Regions from separate parts of the Lysinibacillus sp. EB106-09-02-XG168 genome, predicted to be linked through region 3. Evidence: a T-box and tRNA genes for the amino acid it is inferred to sense, from the RefSeq annotation. Region 3 holds a T-box; the other regions hold tRNA genes.
The links. The T-box of region 3 lies ahead of serS (serine--tRNA ligase). A T-box ahead of a tRNA ligase gene usually reads a tRNA of that ligase, here a tRNA-Ser.

Region 1 (2,225 bases), 200 kb from region 3:
CCCGTGGTGTAGCGGTTAACATGCCTGCCTGTCACGCAGGAGATCGCCGGTTCGATCCCGGTCGGGACCGCCATTTTTTTTTGCCGGTGTAGCTCAGTTGGTAGAGCAACTGACTTGTAATCAGTAGGTCGTGGGTTCGACTCCTATCGCCGGCATCATCCCTTGGAGGGGTAGCGAAGAGGCTAAACGCGGCGGACTGTAAATCCGCTCCTTAGGGTTCGGCGGTTCGAATCCGTCCCCCTCCACCATTTTTAGGGGCATAGTTCAACGGTAGAATAGAGGTCTCCAAAACCTTTGGTGTGGGTTCGATTCCTACTGCCCCTGCCAGGTTTCTAGGTACTCGTTATCAAACACTACTGTGATTATATATAGTGGCGATTGTGGCGAAGTGGTTAACGCACCGGATTGTGGTTCCGGCATTCGTGGGTTCGATTCCCATCAGTCGCCCCATTTTAATAATTGGGGTATAGCCAAGCGGTAAGGCAACGGATTTTGATTCCGTCATGCCTAGGTTCGAATCCTAGTACCCCAGCCATTCATTTTTTAATAGGAGCCATTAGCTCAGTTGGTAGAGCATCTGACTTTTAATCAGAGGGTCGAAGGTTCGAGTCCTTCATGGCTCATCAGTTTTTATAAATGCGCCCGTAGCTCAATTGGATAGAGCGTCTGACTACGGATCAGAAGGTTATGGGTTCGACTCCTGTCGGGCGCGCCAAATAAAGCCTAATAGTATCGGAATGTAGCTCAGCTTGGTAGAGCACTTGGTTTGGGACCAAGGGGTCGTAGGTTCGAATCCTGTCATTCCGACCATCTTTCCTAACAAGGGGCCTTAGCTCAGCTGGGAGAGCGCCTGCCTTGCACGCAGGAGGTCAGCGGTTCGATCCCGCTAGGCTCCACCATTTATATATTACGGAGGTATACCCAAGTCTGGCTGAAGGGATCGGTCTTGAAAACCGACAGGCGGGTAACACCGCGCGGGGGTTCGAATCCCTCTACCTCCTCCATATTTTTTCGGGTCAGTAGCTCAGTTGGTAGAGCATTAGATTGAAGCTCTAAGTGTCGGCGGTTCGATTCCGTCCTGACCCACCATTTGCGGGTGTAGTTTAATGGTAAAACCTCAGCCTTCCAAGCTGATGTCGTGAGTTCGATTCTCATCACCCGCTCCAAAATAATGGGCCTATAGCTCAGCTGGTTAGAGCGCACGCCTGATAAGCGTGAGGTCGATGGTTCGAGTCCATTTAGGCCCACCATTATTCCGAAGTAGCTCAGTTGGTAGTAGCACCTGACTGTTAATCAGGTTGTCGCAGGTTCGAGTCCTGCCTTCGGAGCCACGGCCCCTTGGTCAAGTGGTTAAGACACCGCCCTTTCACGGCGGTAACACGGGTTCGAATCCCGTAGGGGTCATCAAGCATGTTGCACATTTGTGTAACATGCTTTTTTTATGCCAATTAAAAGCTAAAAAGGATCACCCTTTGTGTTAAGGAAGTTTTATTTCTAATGGTCGTGTAATAACGTCTATTCCTAAGTATTGCGAAGGGCTTAATCATGATAAATAAAATCGAACTTGCAACTGAAGATATCTCTTGTATAACCAATTTTTACATACAAAAAGGCTTTGTCCTCTATAATCCCCCGAAATTCTCATAATAGCACTTGAAGCGAAGGTGTCTATCTTTTCCCTAATCCCTCAAAATGATAAGAAATATTGAACAAAGTATTTCATATATAAAATATGTATGTTTTTTTGCAGATTTTTTCGTGGTGATAATAGTTCCATTCCTCTAATATGAGGGTAGATGGAGGAGTTCGATATGAATTTACATGAAGTACAACGATTTTTAGAACTTTATCAAGTAGAGCAAAACGAGTCAAAAACATGGCTAGAAAATAGATTACAGTATATTAAAACAACTGGAGAATATACACCGACAACGGAAGAACTAATCTTTGGTGCACAAGTCGCGTGGCGTAATAGTAATAAATGTATTGGTCGATTGTTTTGGCAATCGCTGCATGTTAAAGATGCCCGTGATCTTTCACATGAAGAGGATATCTTCAACGCTTTGCTTAAACATATTCAATACGCAACAAACGATGGGAAAATTCGTCCGACAATAACGATTTTTGCACCAGGGCGAGTTCGTATATGGAATCATCAGCTAATCCGCTATGCTGGCTATGAAACGGAATCTGGAATCGTTGGTGATCCGCATTCCGTTGCGTTT
Region 2 (2,225 bases), 3.8 Mb from region 3:
TACGATGAATCGTATTGACCTTCCCCATCTACTTTGGTCTTTAGAAAGTATACAAAAGGGGCAACCACATAATCGTATTCAAGTAGATGTTCACACTGCTGAAGAAGCACGTAGTTCACTTGAACGGATGCTATTAAGAGCGTAAAGAGCAAAACGTCTACCTAAAACGAGTAGACGTTTTCTTATAGTTACTTAAGTTTTCTAATGAGAATATGTAGTAATGTTCAAATACATTTCAACTAATCATAATCGTGTAAGACAATTAGTAGAATCTTAAAAACTATATTTATACAAAAAAATGCAGTAGATGTAAGTTACATCTACTGCATTTCAGTATGACCCGTACGGGATTCGAACCCGTGTTACCGCCGTGAAAGGGCGGTGTCTTAACCACTTGACCAACGGGCCAATGGCGGAGAAGGAGGGATTTGAACCCTCGCGCCGGTTACCCGACCTACACCCTTAGCAGGGGCGCCTCTTCAGCCTCTTGAGTACTTCCCCACAAAAAAATGGCTCCGAAGGCAGGACTCGAACCTGCGACAACCTGATTAACAGTCAGGTGCTACTACCAACTGAGCTACTTCGGAATAATGGTGGGCCTAAATGGACTCGAACCATCGACCTCACGCTTATCAGGCGTGCGCTCTAACCAGCTGAGCTATAGGCCCTTAGATTGGAGCGGGTGATGAGAATCGAACTCACGACATCAGCTTGGAAGGCTGAGGTTTTACCATTAAACTACACCCGCATATGGTGGGTCAGGACGGAATCGAACCGCCGACACTTAGAGCTTCAATCTAATGCTCTACCAACTGAGCTACTGACCCATATTTTTAAAAAAATGGCGGTCCCGACCGGGATCGAACCGGCGATCTCCTGCGTGACAGGCAGGCATGTTAACCGCTACACCACGGGACCATTTGGTTGCGGGGGCCGGATTTGAACCAACGACCTTCGGGTTATGAGCCCGACGAGCTACCACTGCTCCACCCCGCGTTAATAAAATATTCTTTTCGAGTTTTTTAAGCGCCATTTATAAAATAAACTGGAGGAGGTAGAGGGATTCGAACCCCCGCGCGGTGTTACCCGCCTGTCGGTTTTCAAGACCGATCCCTTCAGCCAGACTTGGGTATACCTCCGTAACAATATATAAATGGTGGACCTTGCAGGACTCGAACCTGCGACCGGACGGTTATGAGCCGTCTGCTCTAACCAACTGAGCTAAAGGTCCTTAAGATGGCGGCAGAGGGGATCGAACCCCCGACCTTACGGGTATGAACCGTACGCTCTAGCCAGCTGAGCTACGCCGCCAGGATCTTTATACTGGTTATCTTTTATGGTGGAGCCTAGCGGGATCGAACCGCTGACCTCCTGCGTGCAAGGCAGGCGCTCTCCCAGCTGAGCTAAGGCCCCATAAAATGGTCGGAATGACAGGATTCGAACCTACGACCCCTTGGTCCCAAACCAAGTGCTCTACCAAGCTGAGCTACATTCCGATAAATATTAATTTGGCGCGCCCGACAGGAGTCGAACCCATAACCTTCTGATCCGTAGTCAGACGCTCTATCCAATTGAGCTACGGGCGCTAATTATAAAAAATGGTGCCGAGGGCCGGAATCGAACCGGCACGGTAGTCACCTACCGCAGGATTTTAAGTCCTGTGCGTCTGCCAGTTCCGCCACCCCGGCACATTTGGAGCGGAAGACGAGGTTCGAACTCGCGACCCCCACCTTGGCAAGGTGGTGTTCTACCACTGAACTACTTCCGCATGTGCATAAGATTTATTTATCCTGGCAATTATTAAATTTAAAATATGGTGCGGGTGAAGGGAGTCGAACCCCCACGCCTTGCGGCGCTAGATCCTAAGTCTAGTGCGTCTGCCAATTCCGCCACACCCGCATATTTTGTTGGCAATTTAAATGGTGAGCCATGAAGGACTCGAACCTTCGACCCTCTGATTAAAAGTCAGATGCTCTACCAACTGAGCTAATGGCTCAAACTATGGTGCCGGCGATAGGAGTCGAACCCACGACCTACTGATTACAAGTCAGTTGCTCTACCAACTGAGCTACACCGGCAAATGGTGGAGGATGACGGGCTCGAACCGCCGACCCCCTGCTTGTAAGGCAGGTGCTCTCCCAGCTGAGCTAATCCTCCTGGGTATTATGCCTAGCGACGTCCTACTCTCACAGGGGGAAGCCCCCAACTACCATCGGCGCTAAAGA
Region 3 (2,225 bases):
CCATCAGCTTGTTGATAGTTTTCTAAGATTGCTGCTACTGTACGGCCGATTGCAAGACCTGAGCCGTTTAATGTGTGTACATACTCTGGTTTTGCATTTGGCTCACGACGGAAGCGAATATTTGCTCGACGTGCTTGGAAATCTTCAAAGTTAGAGCATGAAGAAATTTCACGGTACATATTTTGCGCTGGAATCCAAACTTCTAAATCGTACTTTTTCGCTGCAGTAAAGCCTAAATCAGCTGTACACATTTTTAGTTTGCGGTATGGTAACCCTAATAATTGCAGTACCTTTTCAGCATGACCTGTTAATAGTTCTAATTGTTCATAAGATTCCTCTGGTTTAACAAAGCGTACTAACTCTACTTTGTTGAATTGATGTTGACGAATTAAACCACGTGTATCACGGCCCGCAGATCCTGCCTCTGAACGGAAGCAAGCACTATATGCTGCAAAGCCTTGTGGTAAAGCTTCAGCCGGTAAAATTTCATCACGGTAGAAGTTTGTCACAGGTACTTCTGCTGTTGGAATCATGAAATAATCTGTGTCAACTAATTTAAAGACATCTTCTTCAAATTTAGGTAGTTGTCCTGTACCTGTTAAGCTATCGCGATTAACAATTACAGGTGGTAGCATTTCTTCATAGCCATGCTCTTCTGCATGTAAGTCCATCATAAACGTCATTAATGCACGTTCTAAACGAGCACCAAGGCCACGATAGAATAAGAAACGACTACCCGTCACTTTTGCACCACGTTCAAAGTCTACAATTTGTAAGTCCGTAGCGATATCCCAGTGTGCTTTAATGTCAAAATCAAATGTTGGTACCTCACCCCAAGTATATTCCTCAACATTATCATCCTCTGTTGTGCCAACTGGTACAGATTCATGTGGAACGTTTGGTAAACGCATCATCATATCTTTAAAGCGATCTTCTACATCATTTAATTGGACATCTAGCTCTTTAATTTCATCGCCAACCTGACGCATACGTGCAATAACTTCATCAGCATTTTCCTTATTACGCTTCATAATAGAAATTTGCTCAGATACTTTATTGCGCTCAGCTTTAAGCTCTTCTGTTTTTGCAATTAATTCACGACGCTTTGCATCTAATTGTTCAAAATCGTCTAAGTTTCCTAAATCCTCATTACGTGTTAATAGCATTTCTTTAATTTCCGCGAAATTGTCGCGCACGCGTTTAATATCTAACATCGTCATACCTCCAGTAGATTATTAATGATGGGAAAATAGTTAGTGGGAACACAAAAAAGCCCTCATCCCCAAAAGGGACGAGAGCTACCCGCGTTGCCACCCTAATTGACTAAACACTTTGTACTTTGTCTAATCCACTTATTTCATAACGGCATTTCAGCCGGCGACAGCCTACTTCATTCACTTCGACTGCGCAACTCCAGGACGGATTCACAAGTGCTTTTATCAGCTTCCACCACCCGCTGACTCTCTAAAAAAAACGTGCTTGTTACTACTTCCCATCATCGTGTTAAGTTATTTAAATTTTATCCATACTGTACTATATGAAATGAGATTTTGCAAGTCATACCATAAAAGATACAAAATATTCAAGAATACGTGTATCTTCCGTTAATTCAGGATGGAAGGAACAACCTAATAAATGACCGTCTTTTGCTAACACGATTTTCCCGTCATGCTCCGCTAATACTTCAACACCTTCACCTACAGAAACAATATGTGGCGCGCGTATAAAGACAGCCGGAATAGCAGGACCTATTTCAGGTATGTCGAGCTTCACTTCAAAGCTATCTACTTGACGTCCATAAGAATTCCGTGCAACTACCACGTCCATTACTGCTAAATGTGATTCATAATCCACTAAGTCCTTTGCTAATAAAATCAATCCTGCACATGTTCCAAACATCGGTAAACCTTGCTTTGCAAGTGTGCGAATTGGCTCTAATAGCTCGTATCGATTCAGCAATTTGCGCATCGTTGTGCTTTCTCCACCAGGCAAGACAAGTCCATCAAGCTTCTCTAAATCACTTCTTTGTTTTACTAAGACCGCTTCGCACCCGAGAGACTCTAACGTTTGCACATGCTCTCGCACCGCGCCCTGTAATGCTAAAACACCGATTCGCTTCATTTTACCAGCCTCGCTCTTGCATACGCTCATTTTGACTAAGCTGTGCAATATCAATGCCTTTCATCGGAACACCTAACTCTTTTGAAATTTCAGCAATTAGCTTG

Region 1: it encodes a tRNA-Ser, which carries the amino acid that the T-box ahead of serS (serine--tRNA ligase) is inferred to sense. The anticodon was not compared.
Region 2: it encodes a tRNA-Ser, which carries the amino acid that the T-box ahead of serS (serine--tRNA ligase) is inferred to sense. The anticodon was not compared.

What each region holds. Positions count from the first base shown of each region.
Region 1 is NZ_JBYTDN010000003.1:227,050-229,274, forward strand. Features, by position in the region: tRNA gene AC3WSO_RS02210 (tRNA-Asp) at 1-73, shown strand, start outside; tRNA gene AC3WSO_RS02215 (tRNA-Thr) at 83-155, shown strand; tRNA gene AC3WSO_RS02220 (tRNA-Tyr) at 165-248, shown strand; tRNA gene AC3WSO_RS02225 (tRNA-Trp) at 254-327, shown strand; tRNA gene AC3WSO_RS02230 (tRNA-His) at 375-450, shown strand; tRNA gene AC3WSO_RS02235 (tRNA-Gln) at 461-535, shown strand; tRNA gene AC3WSO_RS02240 (tRNA-Lys) at 551-623, shown strand; tRNA gene AC3WSO_RS02245 (tRNA-Arg) at 639-715, shown strand; tRNA gene AC3WSO_RS02250 (tRNA-Pro) at 734-810, shown strand; tRNA gene AC3WSO_RS02255 (tRNA-Ala) at 824-899, shown strand; tRNA gene AC3WSO_RS02260 (tRNA-Ser) at 912-1,004, shown strand; tRNA gene AC3WSO_RS02265 (tRNA-Phe) at 1,014-1,089, shown strand; tRNA gene AC3WSO_RS02270 (tRNA-Gly) at 1,093-1,166, shown strand; tRNA gene AC3WSO_RS02275 (tRNA-Ile) at 1,174-1,250, shown strand; tRNA gene AC3WSO_RS02280 (tRNA-Asn) at 1,255-1,331, shown strand; tRNA gene AC3WSO_RS02285 (tRNA-Glu) at 1,333-1,404, shown strand; gene AC3WSO_RS02290 (nitric oxide synthase oxygenase) at 1,812-2,225, shown strand, end outside.
Region 2 is NZ_JBYTDN010000003.1:3,833,155-3,835,379, forward strand. Features, by position in the region: gene nadA (quinolinate synthase NadA) at 1-145, shown strand, start outside; tRNA gene AC3WSO_RS19445 (tRNA-Glu) at 337-408, opposite strand; tRNA gene AC3WSO_RS19450 (tRNA-Ser) at 411-501, opposite strand; tRNA gene AC3WSO_RS19455 (tRNA-Asn) at 511-587, opposite strand; tRNA gene AC3WSO_RS19460 (tRNA-Ile) at 592-668, opposite strand; tRNA gene AC3WSO_RS19465 (tRNA-Gly) at 675-748, opposite strand; tRNA gene AC3WSO_RS19470 (tRNA-Phe) at 752-827, opposite strand; tRNA gene AC3WSO_RS19475 (tRNA-Asp) at 843-918, opposite strand; tRNA gene AC3WSO_RS19480 (tRNA-Met) at 922-996, opposite strand; tRNA gene AC3WSO_RS19485 (tRNA-Ser) at 1,047-1,139, opposite strand; tRNA gene AC3WSO_RS19490 (tRNA-Ile) at 1,155-1,231, opposite strand; tRNA gene AC3WSO_RS19495 (tRNA-Met) at 1,238-1,311, opposite strand; tRNA gene AC3WSO_RS19500 (tRNA-Ala) at 1,338-1,413, opposite strand; tRNA gene AC3WSO_RS19505 (tRNA-Pro) at 1,420-1,496, opposite strand; tRNA gene AC3WSO_RS19510 (tRNA-Arg) at 1,510-1,586, opposite strand; tRNA gene AC3WSO_RS19515 (tRNA-Leu) at 1,600-1,688, opposite strand; tRNA gene AC3WSO_RS19520 (tRNA-Gly) at 1,694-1,768, opposite strand; tRNA gene AC3WSO_RS19525 (tRNA-Leu) at 1,815-1,899, opposite strand; tRNA gene AC3WSO_RS19530 (tRNA-Lys) at 1,921-1,996, opposite strand; tRNA gene AC3WSO_RS19535 (tRNA-Thr) at 2,003-2,078, opposite strand; tRNA gene AC3WSO_RS19540 (tRNA-Val) at 2,082-2,157, opposite strand; rRNA gene rrf (5S ribosomal RNA) at 2,168-2,225, opposite strand, start outside.
Region 3 is NZ_JBYTDN010000003.1:22,358-24,582, reverse strand. Features, by position in the region: gene serS (serine--tRNA ligase) at 1-1,214, opposite strand, end outside; T-box leader at 1,285-1,508, opposite strand; gene pdxT (pyridoxal 5'-phosphate synthase glutaminase subunit PdxT) at 1,558-2,121, opposite strand; gene pdxS (pyridoxal 5'-phosphate synthase lyase subunit PdxS) at 2,123-2,225, opposite strand, start outside.